DNA from 2 places in the Allobosea sp. BIWAKO-01 genome. Region 2 is predicted to be linked to the other one. Evidence: predicted binding sites of a transcription regulator. Region 2 holds the regulator's gene; the other holds the start of a gene.
What was found. Region 2 encodes PhoB, which activates phosphate uptake and scavenging genes when phosphate is short. Its sites were predicted from a motif close to TGTCATNNANCTGTCAT; they were not measured.
Positions count from the first base shown of each region.

Region 1: the regulator PhoB is predicted to act here: its motif matches at 5,709-5,725, upstream of phnD (phosphate/phosphite/phosphonate ABC transporter substrate-binding protein).

Region 1 is NZ_BCQA01000001.1:760,716-770,857, reverse strand. Features, by position in the region: gene BIWAKO_RS03530 (ATP phosphoribosyltransferase regulatory subunit) at 1-173, shown strand, start outside; gene hisG (ATP phosphoribosyltransferase) at 170-1,144, shown strand; gene BIWAKO_RS03520 (META domain-containing protein) at 1,340-1,825, shown strand; gene BIWAKO_RS03515 (ABC transporter ATP-binding protein/permease) at 1,930-4,029, opposite strand; gene BIWAKO_RS03510 (DoxX family protein) at 4,160-4,546, opposite strand; gene phnD (phosphate/phosphite/phosphonate ABC transporter substrate-binding protein) at 4,730-5,644, opposite strand; gene groL (chaperonin GroEL) at 5,834-7,471, opposite strand; gene groES (co-chaperone GroES) at 7,518-7,805, opposite strand; gene BIWAKO_RS03490 (MarR family winged helix-turn-helix transcriptional regulator) at 8,112-8,498, shown strand; gene BIWAKO_RS03485 (PaaI family thioesterase) at 8,580-9,065, shown strand; gene BIWAKO_RS03480 (DUF1801 domain-containing protein) at 9,128-9,541, shown strand; gene BIWAKO_RS03475 (helix-turn-helix transcriptional regulator) at 9,641-10,142, opposite strand, start outside.
Region 2 is NZ_BCQA01000001.1:1,659,609-1,669,750, forward strand. Features, by position in the region: gene uvrB (excinuclease ABC subunit UvrB) at 1-2,655, opposite strand, end outside; gene BIWAKO_RS07650 (DUF1801 domain-containing protein) at 2,841-3,257, opposite strand; gene greA (transcription elongation factor GreA) at 3,854-4,321, shown strand; gene BIWAKO_RS07665 (TIGR03862 family flavoprotein) at 4,331-5,548, opposite strand; gene BIWAKO_RS07670 (YnfA family protein) at 5,623-5,943, shown strand; gene phoB (phosphate regulon transcriptional regulator PhoB) at 6,048-6,746, opposite strand; gene phoU (phosphate signaling complex protein PhoU) at 6,780-7,499, opposite strand; gene pstB (phosphate ABC transporter ATP-binding protein PstB) at 7,548-8,348, opposite strand; gene pstA (phosphate ABC transporter permease PstA) at 8,393-9,280, opposite strand; gene pstC (phosphate ABC transporter permease subunit PstC) at 9,294-10,142, opposite strand, start outside.

The sequences.
Region 1 (10,142 bases), 900 kb from region 2:
ACTATTACACCGGCTTCATCTTCGAGCTGCATGATCTGAGCCGCAGCGACGGCAGGCCCGTTGCCGGCGGTGGCCGCTACGACAACGTGCTCGGTCGCCTCGGTGCGCCTCAGCCGGCCCCGGCAGTCGGCGCCTCGCTCTGGCTCGACCGGCTGACGGGACAATCATCATGAGCGACGCTCCGCTGGTTCTCGCGGTCCCCTCGAAGGGGCGGCTCCAGGAAAACGCCACTGCCTTTTTCGGCCGTGCCGGGCTGAAATTCGTGCAGTCGCGTGGCTCGCGCGACTATCGCGGCACGATCGCGGGATTGGACGGCGCGGAAGTCGCGTTCCTCTCGGCCTCGGAGATCGTCTCGCAACTGGCTTCCGGCGCGTCCCATCTCGGGATCACGGGCGAGGACCTCGTGCGCGAACAGGTGGCCGATGCCGATGCCGCTGTCGAGATGCTGACGCCGCTCGGCTTCGGCCACGCCAATGTCGTGGTCGCCGTGCCGCAGGCCTGGATCGATGTCCGCTGCATGGCCGATCTCGACGATGTCGCGAGCCATATGCGCGCACGCCATGGCCGTAAACTGCGCGTCGCCACCAAATATGTGAACCTGACACGCCGCTTCTTCGCCGAGCACGGGCTTGGCGATTACCGCATCGTCGAGAGCCTGGGCGCGACGGAGGGGGCGCCGGCCGCCGGCTCCGCGGAAATCATCGTCGACATCACCACGACCGGCGCGACGCTGGCCGCCAACGCCCTGAAGATTCTGGACGATGGCGTCATGCTGGCCTCCGAGGCCAACCTCGTCGCCTCGGTGCGGGCCCCGTGGAGTCCGCGCGCGCGCGCCGCCGCCAATGCCATTCTCTCGCGCATCGCGGCCGAGGAGGAGGGGCGTTCGGTCCGGGAGATCCGCGCGCGGCTCATCGACGCGAAGCCAGTTGCCATCGAGGAGATGGCGGCGCGACATGGCGCGCGGCTGCCCTTCGGTGCGAATGCCGAGAGCGGTATCCTGGCCATCCACTGCCCGGAGAAGGCGGTCTTCGCACTGGTCGACGACCTGGCCGGCTCCGGCGCTGATGAGATCACCGTCAACGCCCCGGCCTATGTCTTCCGCAAGGCCAACCCCCTGCTGGAGCGCCTGCTGGCGCGCATCTGAGCGAGATTTGGCGTTACCTTGGGCTGAAGCCGGCCCCATTTCCGACGCGATGCCGCGTGACGTTGCTGGCGCTGCCACTCGGCAAAGCAACGTTGTCGCAATGATCGCAGTTGATCCCAACGCGATACGGTTCTAGGCGTTTCCATGAGAGCGGGGCGTGGGCTATCGTCCCGACCCCGCATAGGTAGAGAAATGATGAATCGACGCCTTGGCTACGCCGCTGTCTTCGCCCTGAGCCTCGCGCCACTGCTGATCGTCTCGCCGGCTTCCGCTCAGCGGAAGGCGCTGACGCCGCGTGATGCGCAGCAGAACCAGCAGGGGCAGGCACCTGCGTCGGCGCAGCAGGAAAAGACCTTCCCCCTGGGCGCTTCCTGGACGGCGGTTTCGATGAACGGCAAGTCCATCGCCGAGCGCAAGGCGACGCTGCAGATCGACTCGAACCTGCGTGGCACGGGTTACAGCGGCTGCAATACGTTTTCCGCTGCGGCATACCCGCTGCGCCAGCAGGGGATCGCGGTTGGCCCCATGGCCATCACCAAGCGCTCCTGCGACAAGGGTGCTGCCGAATTCGAGCGGGCCTATCTGGTCGCTCTGCGCGGAGCCCGCAACTGGGACCTCGTCGAGGGCAGGCTGGTGATCAAGAGCTCATCGGGCGAGCTGCGCTTCGATCGCGGCATCTGACGACGGTCAGCCACCGGCTCCGGTTCTCCTGACGATCTGCCTTTCCCGACACGAGGCGTGGCGCGGGAAAGTCAGACAAGCGCCCGGCTACGGGCGCTCGTTACTCACGACTGAACAGCTGGCTCACGGACCATCGCGCGGGGGCTGTGCGTTCCATCCGCGTTCGGCTGCATGACGACGATTTCGTCGTGCATCTCCCGCAATGTCGAGCGATGCCCGATCGAGACAATCTTCGTCTGCGGCAGCGTCCGGTCGATGAGGTCGTAGATTTCCCCTTCCAGCTTCTCGTCGAGCGAGGCGGTGGCCTCGTCAAGGAAGAGCCAGTCGGGCTTTGCCAGCAAGGCGCGCGCAACGGCAAGGCGCTGCTGCTCGCCGCCTGACAAGCGCTGTGCCCAGAGATCGACATCGTCGAGCCGGTCGATCAGGTGGGCCAGCTTGACCTGGGTCATCGCGGTCGCAATGTCGGCATCGGAATAGGTGTCGTCGACCGCTGGATAGGACATGGCGGCGCGCAAGGTCCCCTGCGGCAGATAGGGGCGCTGCGGCAGCAGCATGATCCGCGCGCTGGCGGGAACCCCGACCTTGCCTTCACCGAAGGGCCAGATGCCGGCTATGGCGCGGAACAGCGTCGATTTTCCCGATCCTGACGGTCCGATCACCAGCGTCGAACGCGCGGCCCCGAGTTCGAGCCCATCGACCCGCACGATCGGCGTGCCATTCGGTAGCGTCAGTGTCGTGCCGTCGATATGGACCGCGTTTCCGGGCAGTGCCGCCTGGTGAATGCCCTTCTCGCCGGCCGTGGCTGCCTGCGCCTGCGCGATCGCGCCTTCGAAGGTGGTCAGGCGGTTGATCGAGGCCAGATAGGAGGCGATGGCCTGATAGCTGTTGATGAAGAACGACATCGCCGTCTGGACGCGATCGAAGGCCGAGGCGACCTGCGTCATGATGCCGAGCGTGATGATGCCCGTGAAGTAGTGCGGCGCGAGCAGCACATAGGGCACGACCACATTCGCCTGATTATAGGACAGGGTGAAGCTGGTCAGCTTCACCCTGCTCCAGACCAGTCGATAGAAGTTCGTGACGATGTCGCCGAAGCGCTGGCTCAGGTGCCGCTGCTCGGAAGCTTCGCCGCGCATCAGCGCGATCTGCTCGGAATATTCACGCAGTCGAGCCAGCGAGAAGCGGAAATTAGCCTCCCGGCGTTCCTGCTCGAATTCGAGCCCGATCAGCGGCTTGCCGATGAGATGCGTAATCCAGGTCGCCGCGATCGAGTAGATCAGCGCCATCCACAGCAGGAAGCCCGGGATGATGATCTCGGTGCCCGGGATGGTGATCGGGACCGGGATCGACCAGAGGATGATCGAGAACGAGACGAGTGTCGAAATCTGCGACAGCAGCGGCAGGGCGAAGTTGTAGGTCTGGTTGACGAAGGCGCGGGTATCTTCCGCGATACGCTGGTCAGGGTTGTCGGCAGTGCCCGCCAGCGAGATCCGGTAATGCGTGGCATTGCCGAGCCAGCTCTTGCTGTATTTTTCGGCCATCCAGCGCCGCCAGCGGATCAGCAGCGTGTAGTTGGCGAACATCTCGATCAGGTTCGAGACCACCGATATGGCGGCCCAGACGCTGAAGACGAAGATCAACTGATACCAGAATGACGGCGCGTCCTTATTCTGTATCGCGTCGTAGAAATCGCGATTGAAGAAGCTCAGGCGCAGCGAGATGCCAACCTGCGCCTGGTTCAGGACCACCAGGAAGATCAGCAGGATGACGCCGAGACGCCCGAGCTGGATCTGAAAGGTGCCGAAGGGCCAAAGCTGCGCCGTCGTGGTCGCGGTCGAGGAAAAATAGGGCGACGCCAGGCGTGAGATGCGCTGGATCACGGGGATGAACGAGATCGCATAGATCAGGATGCCGAAGACGGCGACCGTCGTGGCGAGGCTGGCAGGAGGAGCGAGCGCCGCCAAGTTGGCCGGCCAATAGCCTAGCTGTGCCAGCACCGAGCCGGCCCCGAAGACGACGTACTCCACGCCGAAAATCCCGGAGAAGATCTTCAGGAAGAAGCTGACTTCGGTCGAGCGAAAGGTCGCGAGGGCAAGCAGCACACCCACGGCGCCCATGCCGAGCATGCCGCCGCTGCCGCTCTGCTGCCACGCCACAAGCGCGATGGCGGCGAGCGCAGCGACAAAGAAACTCAAAAGACGCATCAGGTCTTCCTTACCGGGGAATTCGCGCCAGCGCCGGCGCATGTGAACTATATCTTCTAGCCGACCGCACCAGACAAAAAAGCCCGGCTCAAGGCCGGGCGTGTCGATTTCAGCGATTTGTGATGCAGCGTCAGCCGCGATCGAGCGACAGCCGGCCCGGCCCCGCGGCGAACAGCACGAGGAAGCCGCCGACGACGGAGAGGTTCTTCATGAAGAGGAGCTGCTGCATGGGCTGTGCCCAGTTCATGTGAAACAGCAGCGTCGCAGCCAGAGTGAAACCGGCAAGGGCAAACGCAGCAAGACGCGTCTTCCAGCCGAGAACGACCATCAGGCCGCCCAGAAGCTCGACCGCGATCACGAGAGGCAGCAGAATGGCGGGTACGCCAGCCGAGGCCATGTATTGTTGTGTACCAGCATAGCCGCTGATCTTGGAGTAGCCAGCGAGCACGAACATCAGGGCAAGCAGGATGCGGCCGACGAGCTTGGTGCCGTCGGCAAGGGCGGGCGAGTTCAGCATGGAGCAGACCTTCGCGAGTGAGTGCCACAGAGCGCGGCGGAATGCCGCAGCTTGCGGGAATAGGGCCTGCAACCAAAGTCGGTGCAAGAGCCGGTGCGGCCTGCGGAACCAATTCCCGACTTCGATCGGCGACTTCATTGTTGAAAACGCCTGTCGTGCTGCATTGCGGCGGCAGATCGCCGCTCAGCCTGCGGGCTTCTGCTTGCGTCGGGCTTCAAGCTCCTCCGTCACCGCGATGACGTCGAGATAGTCCTCGTGCTTCGCCGGGGCGTAGGCGGAAACCTGACCGTCGGTATAGACCTTCCAGACCTCGGGTGCCTCCGCCTTCATCGCCATCATCGCAGCGACGAAGGCATCCTTCAGTCCCTGGGGCAGGTTGGCCCGTGTCGAGAACGGGCTGGAGGGGATCAGAGGCGAGGTCCAGATCACACGTGTCGCGCCGGCCGGAATCATGTTGCGCGCGGTGAGACGCTGGACGACGCCGGAGGTCTCGTTGACCTGATAGGTCGCAACCCCGTCGAACTGTCCGCGCACCAGCGCCAGCACGGAGTTGTCGTGGCCGCCGGAGAAGACGGTGCCGCCGAAATGATTCTGCGGATCAAAGCCTTGTTTGCGCAGGAAATAGGACGGGAAGGCGAAGCCCGATGTCGAGTTCGGATCGGCGAAAGCGAAGTTCTTGCCCTTCAGGTCCGCAACCGACTTGTAGGGGCTGTCGGCACGAACGACGATGACCGAGTAATAGCCTTCCTGGCCGTTGTTATCGATGTCGCGGAACAGAGGCTGCAGCTTGTCGCCGAGGACGCGGCGGCCGAGCGAGTAGACCGCGGGCCCGAAGCGGGCGAATTCGAGCTGGTCGGCCCGCAGTGCCTCGACGAGGCCGGCATAGTCGCTGACCCGATAGAGCTTCACGGGAACGCCGAGCTTGCCAGTGAGATAGTCGATCACCGGCTGGTTGCGGGCGATCGCGCCCGCTTCATGTTCTGCCGACGAGACGCCGAAGCGGATTTCCTTGATGCTCTGGCGCCAGTCGCTCTGGGCCAGGGCGGGAAGGCCGGTGAGGGCGCCAAGGCCGGCAATCATGGTGCGACGTGTGAGCATATCTGGCCCCTGAAACAGTGAGCGTCATTTGCTCAGCGGGACGCGACGGCGCGATTACGGCGGGATGGCGGTTGCGTGACGCGTCGGGCCACTGTCGCGCGGCAAGGCAGAGCCAGGGGCTGGCAGATAAGAAAAAGGCCCGGCTTGCGCCGGGCCTCCGTCGTATTCGCGAGAAGCGATGGACTTCGATCAGAAGTCCATGCCGCCCATGCCGCCGCCGCCCGGCATGGCCGGCATGGCGTCCTTCTTCGGCAGCTCGGCGATCATCGCCTCGGTGGTGATCAGCAGGCCGGCGACCGAAGCCGCGTCCTGGATCGCCGTGCGCACGACCTTGGTCGGGTCGATGATGCCGGCCTTGACCAGATCGCCGTACTCGCCGGTCTGGGCATTGTAGCCGTAGGCGTAGTCCTTCGACTCGAGCAGCTTGCCGACCACGACAGCGCCGTCATCGCCAGCGTTGTCGACGATCTGGCGGGCCGGAGCGGTGATCGCCTTGCGGACGATCTCGACGCCGGTCTTCTGGTCGTCGTTCTGGGTCTTGATCGACTTGACGGTCTGGAGCGCGCGCAGGAGCGCCACGCCACCACCCGGCAGGATACCTTCTTCGACCGCAGCGCGGGTCGCGTTCAGGGCATCGTCGACACGGTCCTTCTTCTCCTTGACTTCGACTTCGGTCGCGCCGCCGACGCGGATCACCGCGACGCCGCCAGCGAGCTTGGCCAGACGCTCCTGGAGCTTCTCGCGATCGTAGTCAGACGAGGTCTCCTCGATCTGCGCCTTGATCTGCGCAACGCGGCCCTCGATGTCCTTCTTCTTGCCGGCGCCGTCGATGATCGTGGTGTTCTCCTTCTCGATACGCACCTTCTTGGCGCGGCCGAGCATGTTGAGCGTCACGGTCTCGAGCTTGATGCCGAGGTCTTCCGAGATCAGCTGACCGGCGGTCAGGATCGAGATGTCCTCGAGCATGGCCTTGCGGCGATCGCCGAAGCCCGGAGCCTTGACGGCCGCGACCTTCAGGCCGCCACGGAGCTTGTTGACGACGAGGGTGGCGAGAGCCTCACCTTCCACGTCCTCGGCGATGATCAGCAGCGGCTTGCCGGTCTGAACGACGGCCTCGAGGATCGGCAGCATCGCCTGGAGCGACGACAGCTTCTTCTCGAAAACGAGGATGTAGGGGTCCTCGAGCTCGGCAACCATCTTCTCGGCATTGGTGATGAAGTAGGGCGAGAGATAGCCACGATCGAACTGCATGCCTTCGACGACATCGAGCTCGGTCTCGGCGGTCTTGGCCTCCTCGACGGTGATGACACCCTCGTTGCCGACCTTCTGCATCGCGGTGGCGATCATCTTGCCGACCGACTCGTCGCCGTTGGCCGAGATGGTGCCGACCTGCGCGACTTCCGCGTTCGAGGTGACCTTCTTCGAGTTCTTCTTCAGGTCCGTGACGATGGCTTCGACCGCGAGGTCGATGCCGCGCTTCAGGTCCATCGGGTTCATGCCGGCGGCAACCGACTTCAGGCCTTCGCGCATGATCGCGGCGGCGAGCACGGTGGCCGTCGTGGTGCCGTCACCGGCGGCGTCGTTCTGCTTCGAGGCGACTTCGCGCACCAGCTGGGCGCCCATGTTCTCGAACTTGTCGGCGAGCTCGATCTCCTTGGCGACGGTGACGCCGTCCTTGGTGATGCGGGGAGCGCCGAACGACTTGTCGATCACGACGTTGCGGCCCTTGGGACCAAGCGTGACCTTGACGGCGTTGTTGAGGATTTCGACGCCGCGCAGCATCCGGTCGCGCGCGTCGGTGGAGAACTTGACGTCTTTAGCAGCCATGCGAGCTACTCCTTAATGAAAACGGGGAATGGAGGTCGCGCGGCGTTCAGCCGACGACGCCCATGATGTCGGATTCCTTCATGATCAGGAGATCCTGGCCATCGATCTTGACCTCGGTGCCCGACCACTTGCCGAAGAGGACGCGATCGCCCTTCTTCACGTCCAGGGCAACGAGCTTGCCGGCTTCGTCGCGGGCGCCAGGGCCGACGGCGACGACTTCACCCTCTTGGGGCTTTTCCTTGGCGGTTTCGGGGATGATGATGCCACCCTTGGTCTTCTCTTCGCCATCAAGGCGACGGACCACGACGCGGTCATGCAGCGGACGGAACTTCATGGTTCTGTCTTCCTCTAAGAAGGTAGAAACGGAACGCGCGGCCTGCGTGGGAACACGGCCGGCATCTGTTAGCAGTCTCGGGTGCCGAGTGCTAACGGATGCGGCGGAGATAGGCTCGCCCCCGGGATGAGTCAAGGAAGCTTCTCGGCGGAAAGTGAATCGAAATTGCGGCGTCGCAAGACAGGGCGTGGCAAGAGGGATGCTGCGCAACCCCAAGCGACGCGCTATCCTGTTGGAATGACCGAGCCCGTGCCCGATCCCCGGCTTGACGACATCGCCCGCTCCTGCGTCGCCTTGCACGTTCGAATGACTGCACGCGCCGTCACGCGCGCCTATGACGAGGCGATGCGGCCGAGCGGGCTGAAGATCACCCAGTTCGTCCTGCTCTCGGCGCTCAGCACCGGCGCCTTCCGATCCGTGACCGAACTGGCCGAGCGTTTTGCGCTGGAACGCACCTCGCTCACCCGCAACCTGCAATTGCTCGCCGCGGAGGCGCTGATCGAACCGCTGGAGTGCAAGGGCAGGGCCCTGGTCTATGCCGTGACCGACAAGGGCCGCGCGGCGATCGAGGCCGCGATCCCTTACTGGCAGGCGGCGCAGGAGCGGATCGAGGGCGGGCTCGGCCGGGAAAGATGGAACGAGACCCGCGATGGCCTGCGGGCTTTGCGGCGGGTTGCCCGCGGCGCGACCTGAACGCTGTCTCGGGTGGAAGCAGACCTTGACGATCCGCGGCGTCTCAGTAACGTGTATCTGCACGTTAATTGAGGGCTGTCCATGTCGCGAAAGATCGGCGTCGTCTCGCGCGAGGTCTTGCTGGCCGAGGACGGTGTGTCCTTCCTGCGTGGCATGATGGAGGGGCGACATCCCGGCGCGCCCTTCGCCGATGCCATGGATTTCGATCTCGCGGAGGTGGAGGAGGGGCGGGTGGTATTCGTCGGCAAGCCGTCGGCGCGCTACTTCAATCCACTTGGCACGATCCATGGCGGCTGGACCGCGACGATCCTCGATTCAGCCATGGCCTGCGCCGCTCACGCGACGCTGAAGGCAGGCGAGGGCTACACGACGCTCGAGATGAAGATCAACTATGTCCGTCCGGTGATGCCGGGAAGCGGTATCGTACGGTGCGAAGGCAAGTTGATCCATCGCGGGGGTACGGTCGCGACGACCGAAGGCAGGCTCACAGACGAGCGCGGCAAGCTGCTCGCGCATGGCACCGAAACCTGCATGATCTTTCCGGTCGGCGTTGCGGCAGGCCGCTGAAGTGGCGTCGTCAAGCGGTTCGTGACTAGGATACGCGCCGATGCCCCGGGGCTGAGTTGTCCATGCAATTCGCGGCGTTTCAGGATCTCGCGGTCGACGCAGCTTTTCAGTCATTCGCTGAGCCGCTGAGGGCGCCGCTGCTCCGGCTGCGACAGCTTATCCTCGACACAGGCGCCCGGGCGACCGGGCTCGGCGGACTCGTCGAAACCCTGAAATGGGGCGAGCCTGCCTATCTCCCTGTGAAACAGCGTGTGGGGACGACCGTAAGGGTCGCTGCGCTGAAGGGATTGAGCAGTCACTACGCGATGTATGTCCATTGCCAGACGACACTGGTCGAGACCTTCGCGCGCCACTACCCCGACACCTTTCGCTTCGAAGGCAGCCGCGCCCTCGTCTTCCACCAGGATGAAGACATCCCTGTCGGGCCGCTTGAACACTGCATCGGGCTCGCGCTGACCTATTACCGCTGGCGCTAGGGCATCGGACCGAAAAGTGGAATCCGGTTTTCGAAAAAATCCGATGATCAAACAAAGAGATAGATCGCCGGTCCTGCGTCCGAACGGACGCACGGCGATCTAGGGCCGGGCACGGTACGCGCTGGGACACGATCCCATCACCTGGAGGAAGCGGCGGTTGAAGGTCGAGAGATCGCCGAAGCCTGCATCGAAGGCGATGTTCGCGATTGTCAGGTTGGACCGGCTAAGCATCGTCGCGGCGCGGTGCATCCGTGTCCGCAACAGGAACTGATGCGGCGTCATGCCGATGAGCGTCCGGAAGGTTCGCAGAAAATGATAGCGGCTCATCGCCGCCTCGCGGGCGAGACCGGCGAGCGTCAACGGCTGCTCGCTTTGAGCTTCTATCAGCCGCAATGCTCTGGTGACCCGGCGCGCGTCCTGGGCGCTGGGGGCGACTGCCGCCGGGGGCTCGCCATTCTGCAGGGCTGCGACAGCCCCAGCAAGCCGAACCGCGATCTCCTCGAGCTGGTTTGCATCGCAGCGCGCAGCCTCCGCTACTGCCGCGAGCCGGGACGATGCCAGCGACGGTGGCAGGCAGGCCCGCGCAAATTCGAACCGCTTG
Region 2 (10,142 bases):
GCGCCGGCCGCGTCGCCTGGCCTGTTCCCCCGCGCCCTTCGGCCGAGATTCCGGCACCGGGCCCATCTCGTCCAAGCTCGGCTTGCGCGGGCGGGAAACCGGTTTCGCTTCGCCGCCGCCCCAGTTATGCGGGCCCATATCCTCATCGGTGGGTTTGCGTGCCCGCGTCGGCAAGTTGGCCGCGGCGCCGTAGCTGCGCTCCCCCCTGTACTTGCCAGCCGAGGCCTCGACATCGCTCTGGCGGGCGAGCGGGTCGTCGGAGATGGCGAGCTCTGTCGCCTGCAGGCGCTTGATCTCGTCGCGCAGGCGGGCGGCCGTCTCGAATTCGAGATCGGCGGCAGCCTCGCGCATGCGCTTCTCGAGATCGGCCAGGGCGGCCTTGAGGTTGTGACCGGCGATCGGCGCATCGACCAACCCTTTATCGACCGTGACATGGTCGCGCTCGTAGACCGAGCCGAGGATGTCGCCGATGGCGCGCTTGATCGTCTGCGGCGTGATGCCGTTCGCGAGGTTATAGGCCTCCTGCTTCTCGCGGCGGCGATTGGTTTCCGCCATCGCGCGCTCCATCGAGCCGGTGATGTGGTCGGCATAGAGGATGACCTTGCCGTCGACATTGCGGGCGGCGCGGCCGATGGTCTGGATCAACGAGGTCTCGGAGCGCAGAAAGCCTTCCTTGTCGGCGTCGAGAATGGCGACGAAGCCGCATTCCGGAATGTCCAGGCCTTCGCGAAGCAGGTTGATGCCGACCAGCACGTCGAAAGCGCCGAGGCGGAGATCGCGCAGGATCTCGATGCGCTCGATCGTGTCGATGTCTGAGTGCATGTAGCGCACGCGCACGCCGTTCTCGTGGAGGTATTCGGTCAGGTCCTCGGCCATGCGCTTGGTCAGCACGGTGACGAGGCTGCGGTAGCCCTTCTCGGTGACCTCCTTGATCTCATCGAGCAGGTCGGCAACCTGGTGCTTGGCGGGGCGGACCTCGACCGGTGGGTCGATCAGCCCGGTCGGACGGATGACCTGCTCGGTAAAGACACCGCCGGTGCGGTCCATCTCCCAGCCGCCGGGCGTCGCCGAGACATGCACCGATTGCGGGCGCATCGCGTCCCATTCCTCGAAGCGCAGCGGCCGGTTGTCCATGCAGGACGGCAAGCGGAAGCCGTATTCGGCCAATGTCGCCTTGCGGCGGAAGTCGCCCCGGTACATGCCGCCGATCTGCGGCACGGTGACGTGGCTCTCATCAGTGAAAACCAGCGCATTGTCGGGCAGGTACTCGAACAGGGTCGGCGGCGGCTCGCCCGGCTTGCGGCCGGTGAGATAGCGCGAATAGTTCTCGATGCCGTTGCAGGAGCCGGTCGACTCGATCATCTCGATGTCGAAGGTGCAGCGCTGGTCGAGCCGCTGCGCCTCGAGATAGCGCCCCATGCGATTGAGTTCCTCAAGGCGGGCCTTGAGCTCCTCCTTGATCGACTTGACCGCCTGCGTCAGCGTCGGGCGCGGCGTGGTGTAGTGCGAATTGCCGTAGACTTTCACGAATTCGAGGTCGGCCGTCTTCTGACCGGTCAGCGGATCGAATTCCGAGATGCTCTCGACCTCGTCGCCGAACAGGCCGATGCGCCAGGCTCGGTCCTCATAGTGGGCCGGAAACAGCTCGATGACATCGCCCCGCACGCGAAAGGTGCCGCGGGCGAAATCACCGAGCGTGCGCTTGTATTGCAGGGCGACGAGATCGGCGATGAGCTGGCGCTGCTCGATGCGCTCGCCGAGCTTGATGGCGAAGGTCATCGCCGTATAGGTCTCGACCGAGCCGATACCGTAGATGCAGGATACGCTGGCCACGATGATGACGTCGTCGCGCTCCAGCAGCGAACGCGTGGCCGAGTGGCGCATGCGGTCGATCTGCTCGTTGATCGAGGATTCCTTCTCGATAAACGTGTCCGAGCGCGGGACGTAGGCCTCCGGCTGGTAGTAATCGTAGTAGGAGACGAAATACTCGACCGCGTTGTCGGGGAAGAAGCTCTTGAACTCACCGTAGAGCTGTGCAGCCAGCGTCTTGTTCGGAGCGAGGATCAATGCCGGGCGCTGCGTCTCCTCGATCACCTTGGCCATCGTGAAGGTCTTGCCGGAGCCGGTGACGCCGAGCAGGACCTGGTCGCGCTCCTGCCGTGCGACGCCGTCGACGAGATCGGCGATCGCGGTCGGCTGGTCCCCCGCAGGCTCGAAATCCGACTGCATGCGGAAGGCGATGCCGCCCTCGGATTTGTCCGGACGGGCCGGGCGGTGCGGCGTCCAGGGCTTGCCTGGATCGATGAAGGGGCTGCCGGACTCGAGCAGATGCTGCAGCGAATGTGCGGTGAGGGAGGCCGCGGTCTCGCCCTCGGCCTCGCCGAAGGCGGAGGCCGCGTCGTTCTTCTTCGGCTTCTTCTTGAGCTTGGTGTCGCCGGGGCGCGGCTCGCCATAACCGGCCTGCGGCTGATCGCTGAAACCGGAAGCGCCGCCCGGGACCGCCCTGCCGCGGTTGATCGCGGGATTGAGCAGATCGGCGAGATAGCCCTCGAGCGGCTTCAACTCGGGCTTGGTAGCCTTGGAGTTCGGCGTGCGCGCGGAGGCGGGCTTCTTTGCAGGCTTAGCCTTGGCGGTCGTGTCGGAGCTTTTCGGCATGGCGGCAATATGGGGCGAAACCGGTCGGAGCGCGAGGGGTACGCCGTCGCAGCAGGCGGATAGCTGACAGCAGGTGACAGGAGCTTATCGTGCCGAGCACACCCAGATTGAAGCAGTCCCGGGGCGGGCGCGACGGAAGTCCAGGCCTTCGTTGCGCGCCGGCGCATCTCGAGACGGAGCGAGACTTATCTGCGCGACTTGGTCTTGCCGCGGCCGCCGGACGTGTTGAGGGTCACGGCTGCGCGAATGAGAGCCTTCAATGCCCCTTCGTCAATCGTCTCACCCTCGTGGATGTCGATGGCACGCCTAGTGTTGCCATCCAGACTGGAATTGAAGAGGCCCGATGGGTCGTCGAGTGAGGCCCCCTTGGCAAAGGTCATTTTGACGACGCTCTTGTAGGTCTCCCCAGTGCAGATCAATCCGTCGTGGGACCACACTGGAACCCCTCGCCATTTCCACTCCTCGAGCACCTCGGGATCGGCTTGCCTGATCCATGCCCGGAGCTGGGAGAGCATCTTGCCTCGCCAATCGCCCAGCGCTGTGATCCGCTCGTCGATCATCCGAGACGGGGAGTTTTCGTTCCGGGACTCGCTCTGGCTCATGATCTTCCCTTCTCTCCGGAACTCTCGCGTCTGGGATCGGGCCAACCGTCTGCTCGAGATCGCAGCGCGACCTCTCGAAGAGGCCAGCTGAACCCGGCAACGTTTTGAAGAGCACGGTGCGGATGCACGGGATCAAAATGCATAACTCCACGGCTATTGATCTGCATTCATAATCATTGGGCTATGCGTCAGTCAATCGAGGCATTCGCGCGCAACGATCGCCGTTGCCCACCCGTCTCCCGGACGATCGCCTTCGGGTCTCGCAACTCAGTATCAGCGTGGCCGCGATGGAATGCCCGACGCAAGCGCGGCGCTCTTCCGGTATCGGCGGCACCCTTCAGGGGAGCGAGACTGCGCTCATGATCCCGGGCCAGCGGCAGCCCACGATGGTTCTGCTCTCGATGGTGCGGGCGGACACGGGGGTGTAGATTGTTCGGGTCTTGTCTTCGGCAGTGCCTGATCCCCATCTCCAAGTGATCGCCGCTTCAAATTCCGGCATCGGTTTGGCGCTGCATCGCAAGCAGTCGTGAGGACGTAACACTGAAAACTCTGGTCCGGTTCGCCGGATTTGCCGAGATCAATAGGAGGAGGCCAGAATGACTCGCGCCTTCGTCAAGGAAGCCGAGGAAAGAGGGACCCTGGACGAGCTGCCGGACCGGCCGGTCTCGCCGCACCCAAACCTCGTGACGCCTGAGGGGCTCGCACAGATCGAGGCCCAGCTGGCGCGCTGGCATGACGAACACGCGGCGGCGCTGGCCGGAGGCGACCGCTCCGAGATCGCTCAGACGCGACGCGAGTTCCGCTACTGGACGGCGCGACGCGCCAGCGCCAAGCTGGCCCCTGCGCAGGAAAGGCACGACATCGTCCGCTTCGGCTCGACAGTGACGATCCGCCGGGCTGACGGGCGCACGCAGAACTGGCGGCTGGTCGGCGAGGACGAGGCCGATCCGGCACACGGAACGCTGCCCTATGTCGCGCCGTTGGCGAGTGCGCTGATGGGCAAGGGCATTGGCGAGAGCGTCAGCATCGGCACAGAGGCGGTCGAGATCATCACGATCGCCTGAGGCGATCGTTCAGCTTCGGGCGAGCCAGGCCTGAATCCCTGCTGCAGCTGCGACTCCGGTCGCGAAACAGGCTTGCAGCAGATAGCCGCCGGTCGGCGCCTCCCAATCCAGCATCTCGCCTGCGGCAAAGGTACCGGGCAAGCGATTCAGCATGAAGCCTTCCTCGATCTCGGCGGGGGCGACGCCACCGGCGGTGGAGATCGCCCGCTCGATCGGCCTGAGACCGGTCAGTACCAGAGGCGCGGCCTTGATGAGTGCGGCCAGCCTCTCCGCGTCTTCGGGGAGGGGCCCCTTCGCCGCTTCGCGCAGCAGCGCAATCGCGGATGGAGCAAGGCCTGCAGCCTTGCGCAGATGATTGCTCAGCGTCACGCCTTTGCGACGATGCGCGAGGCGCTGGACCAGCAGCGCTGCCTCGTGATCGGGCCGCAGATCGATGGTGATGACCGCCCTGCCCTCGCGCAGGATCGTCTCGCGGATCGGGGCAGAAAGTGCATAGACCGCGCCGCCTTCCAGACCCGACGCATCGATCATCGCCTCGCCGGGCACGGATTGGCCGCCGAAGCTCAGGACGATGCGCTTCAACGGTACTCCAGCAAAACGCTCTCGCATGGTCTGGGACCAATCGACCGTGAAGCCGCCATTGGCCGGGCGCAGCGGCGCAATCGCAACCCCGCGCGCCGCCAGCAAGGGTGCCCAGCCACCATCCGAACCCAGCCGTGGCCAGCTCGCGCCGCCGAGCGCGAGCAGCGTCGCGTCCGGCTGCGCCTCGACATCGGCACCATCGCGGCTCCGGAACGTCAGAGCACCCGCCTCGCTCCAGCCGGTCCAGCGATGACCAGGCGCGAAGCTGACACCGAGTCCTTCGAGCCGGCGCAGCCATGCCCGCAGCAAGGGCGAGGCCTTCATGGCGCGCGGGAAGACGCGCCCGCTGCTGCCGACAAACGTATCCTGCCCGAGCGCATCGGCCCAGTCGCGCAGGGCTCGTGGCGGGAAGGCGCGAATGGCTGGCTCCAGCCAGGCTTGCGCATCGCGATAGCGGGGCAGGAAGCGGTCGAGCGGCTCGGAATGGGTAAGGTTCAATCCGCCGCGCCCGGCCAGCAGGAATTTGCGGGCCGGCGAGGGCATGCGATCGTAGATCGTGACGGTGTCCCCGGCTGCCGCGAGGCGCTCTGCCGCGATCAGCCCGGAGGGTCCTGCTCCGATGATGGCAATGTGGTGTGCTGGCATCGGTCTGGCTTGCCGTCAGCGCGCCCTGCGGTCAAGGGTGATCCGCCCTCAAGGGCGACCGACAGGGACGAACCATGCCGACCATCGCCGCCTATCTCGGCGCAGCCATTCTCGAAATCGCCGGCTGTTTCGCGTTCTGGGGCTGGCTCCGGCTCGGCAAGCCGGTCTGGTGGCTCGTGCCCGGACTGGTGTCGCTCGCCCTGTTCGCCTGGTTATTGACCCTGGCGGAGAGCGAAGCCGCCGGACGGGCCTATGCCGCCTATGGCGGCGTTTACATCGTCAGTTCGCTCGTCTGGCTCTGGGCCGTGGAAGGCTTTCGCCCCGACCGCTGGGACATTGCCGGCGGGCTGATCTGCCTCGCCGGCGCCGCGATCATCATCGCAGGGCCGCGCTAGGGCATCGGCCCGAAAAGTGGATTGCGGTTTTCTGGAAAGCCTATGCAGCCATAGAAAATCAGATCATCGGACCGGATTCGATATCCGACCCGATGATCCAAGTCTCAGCTCCGCGCAAAGGTCTCGTCGAAGGCGTAGCCGGCACCGCGAACGGTCCGCAGCGGATCCTTGGCGTTGTCAGGGGTGATCGCCTTGCGCAGCCGGCCAACATGGACGTCGACGGTGCGTTCGTCGATATAGACGTCGCGGCCCCAGACCGCGTCGAGCAGCTGGGCCCGGGAATAGACCCGCCCCGGCGCCTGCATCAGGAACTCGAGCAGGCGGAACTCGGTCGGGCCGAGATGCAGCTCGCTCCCTGAGCGGCGGACACGGCGGGTGGTGCGGTCGAGCTCGAGATCGCCGGCAGCCAGCAGGCCGGCGACATGACCCGGCTTGGCGCGGCGCAGCAGCGCCTGGATGCGAGCGATCAGCTCGGGCAGCGAGAACGGCTTGACGACATAGTCGTCGGCCCCGGTGGCGAGGCCGCGCACACGCTCGGTCTCCTCGCCGCGGGCGGTGAGCATGATGATCGGCACCCGCTCGGTATCGCGACGAGTCCGCAGCCGCCGGCAGAGCTCGATGCCGGAAAGACCCGGCAGCATCCAGTCGAGCAGCACGAGGTCCGGCGTATGATCGCGCAGATGCAGCTCGGCATCGTCGCCCCGCGCGACGCTATCGACCTCGAAGCCTTCGGCCTCGAGATTGTAGCGCAGCAGCAGGGTCAGCGGCTCTTCGTCCTCAACGATCAGGATGCGTGCAGGCATGTCTCACTCGGTCCCAAAGGTGTCGGGCGCCGGTCACTCACCGGTGGCGGCGTCCAGAAGGATATTGGTCGTGTCGAGCTTCGGACGGGCTGCGTCCAAGGCTTCGCCCGTAACGAGATAGTGGATCGTCTCGGCGATGTTGGTGGTGTGGTCGCCGATGCGCTCGACATTCTTGGCGCAGAACAGGAGATGCGTGCAGAAGGTGATGTTGCGCGGGTCTTCCATCATATAGGTAAGCAGCTCGCGGAAGAGCGAGGTATAGAGCGCGTCGATCTCGTCGTCGCGGCGCCAGACCTCCATGGCCTTCTGCTCGTTGCTGACGGCGTAAGCGTCGAGCACGTCCTTGAGCTGGGCCTGAACCAGGCGGCTCATATGCTCGAGGCCGACGACCGCGCGCGACGGCGGCTGGAACTGGCCGGAGATGGCGACTGCGCGCTTGGCGATGTTCTTGGCGAGATCGCCGACGCGCTCGATATCGGCGGCGATGCGGATGGCCGAGATCAGCTCGCGCAGATCGTTGGCGAGCGGCTGGCGCCGGGCGATGGTGAGCACCGCCTTCTCCTCGACCTCGCGCTGCAGATTGTCGAGGCGCTGGTCGGCGCTGATGACCTTCTGTGCCAGCCCGGTATCCCGGCGCACCAGGGCGACCGTCGAATCGCCGAGCATGCGCTCCGACATGCCCCCCATCTCGGCCAGGCTGCGGCGGATCCCCTCGAGATCGGCATCATAAGAGCGGACGATGTGATCAGTCATCGCGGCGTATCCTTTGTCGGCAAAGCAGTTGGAAGGCTGGGCGCCGGTTCAGCCGAAGCGGCCGGTGACGTAATCCTGCGTCTGCTTCTTGTGCGGGTTCATGAAGATGGTGTTGGTGGCGTCGAATTCGATCACCTCGCCGAGATACATGAAGGCGGTGTACTGCGAGATGCGCGCCGCCTGCTGCATGTTGTGGGTGACGATGACGATGGTGAAGTCGGTCTTGAGCTGCTCGAGCAGGTCCTCGATCTTGCCGGTCGAGATCGGATCGAGTGCCGAGGTCGGCTCATCGAACAGGATGACTTCCGGCTTCTGGGCAATGGTGCGCGCAATGCAGAGGCGCTGCTGCTGGCCGCCGGACAGGCCCATGCCGGAGGTCTTCAGCTTGTCCTTGACCTCGTCCCAGAGCGCGGAGCGGCGCAGAGCCCCTTCGACGCGATCATCGAGCTCGGATTTCGGCGGCTTCTCGTAGAGGCGGATGCCGAATGCGACATTGTCGTAGATCGACATCGGGAAGGGCGTTGGCTTCTGGAACACCATGCCGACGCGCGAGCGCAGCTCGTTCACATCGATATCGTTGCTGATGACGTTGCGGCCGTCGAGCAGGATCTCGCCGGTGGCGCGCTGCTCGGGATAAAGCGAGTAGATCCGGTTGAAGATGCGCAGCAGGGTCGACTTGCCGCAGCCCGACGGTCCGATCAGGGCCGTGACATGGCGGTCCCGGAAGTCGAGATTGATGTTCTTCAGCGCCTTGTGCTCACCGTAGTAGAAATCGAGGTTCTTGACCGCGATCCGGACGGGGGCCTCGGCATCAAGCGCTTGCGGGCTCAGTTCCAGCGTCGAAAGCATCGACTTGTTCCTTCAGATCGAACGCGACGAGGGTTTAAGGCCGTTCATTTGCCGCCCCGCACGATGCGGCGGGCGATAAGCGAGAGGCACAGGATCGAGACGGTGATGATCAGCGAACCGGCCCAGGCGAGCTGCTGCCAGTTCTCATAGGGGGCGGAGGCGAACTGGTAGATCGTCACCGGCAGGTTGGAGACGCCGCCGACGAGGCTGGGCGAGAACCAGAAATTGTTGTTCAGGGCGGTGAAGATCAGCGGCGCCGTCTCGCCGGCGATGCGCGCCAGGGCCAGCAGGATGCCGGTGACCATGCCGGATTTCGCCGCCCGCCAGGTCACGCTGGTGATGACGACCGAAGGCGGGGCGCCGAGCGCAGCACCGGCTTCGCGCAACGAGCTCGGCACGAGGCGCAGCATGTCCTCGGTGGTGCGCACGATCACCGGGATCGCGATGATGCCCAGCGCCACGCCGCCGGCCCAGCCGGAATAGCCGCGGAACGGCTCGACCAGGACGACGTAGACGAAGAGGCCGATCAGGATCGACGGTGCCGAGAGCAGGATGTCGTTGATGAAACGGATCAGGTCCGCGAGCTTCGAGCCCTTGCCATACTCGGCAAGATAGGTGCCGGCGAGCACGCCCACCGGGGTCGCCACGGCGATGCCGAGGAAGGTCAGCACGATCGAGCCGACAATGGCGTTGGCAAGGCCGCCCCCCTCGCTGCCGGGACCGGGCGTGACCTGGGTGAAGGTCGCGACGGAGAGCCCGCCGATTCCCTTCACGAGCAGCATGCCGAGAATCCAGAACAGCACGAAGATGGCGAGAAGAGTGAAGCTGGTGGCGATGATCTTCATCGCCCGGTCCGCGGTGCGGCGCGCAGGACGGACGCGGCCCCAGACCTGATGAGGCGTCGTTGCGGGCGGGGTGACGGCGCTGTTCATGGCCAGGCTCCGCTCAGAAGGACTTGACGCGCGCGACAAGGATGCGCGCGATCACGAGGACGACGAAGGTGACGAAGAAGAGGATGCAGCCGAGCGCGATCAGCGCGTTGAGCTGCAGGCCCATCGCCTCGTTGAATTCGTTGGCGATGCGCGAGGCAATGGTCGAGCCGGGATCCATGATCGAGGCGGAAAGCCGGTTGGCATTGCCGACAACGAAGGTCACCGCCATGGTCTCGCCAAGCGCGCGGCCAAGACCGAGCATGATGGCGCCGATGATCGAGACGCCGGCCTGCGGCACCAGCACATGGCGCACGACCTCCCAGGTCGTGGCGCCAATGCCATAGGCGCTCTCACGCAGCACGGACGGGATCTGCTCCAGCATGTCGCGGGTGATCGAAGCGATGAAGGGGATGATCATGAAGGCGAGGATGATGCCGGCCGTCAGGATGCCGAGACCCGAGGGCGAGCGCGAATATAGCACGGTGCCGACCAGCGGAATGCCTTCGACGATGTTCGAGACCGGGATCTGCACATAGGCCGCAAAGAGCGGCACGAAGACGAAGAGGCCCCACATGCCGTAAATGATCGAGGGCACGGCGGCGAGCAGCTCGATCGTCGTCGAGACCGGACGCTTGAACCAGGGCGGCGCGAGCTGGGTGAGGTAGACGGCAATGCCGAGCGAAAGCGGCACGCCCAGGACCAGCGCGATCAGCGCGGTCGACAAGGTGCCGACGATGGCGGGCCAGGCGCCGTACTGCTCGTTCTGGGTGTCCCAGACGCTGGACGTGATGAAACCGAGGCCGAATTCGCGGAAGGCGGGCCAGCCGCCGATGATCATCGAGGCGATGATGCCCGCAAGCAG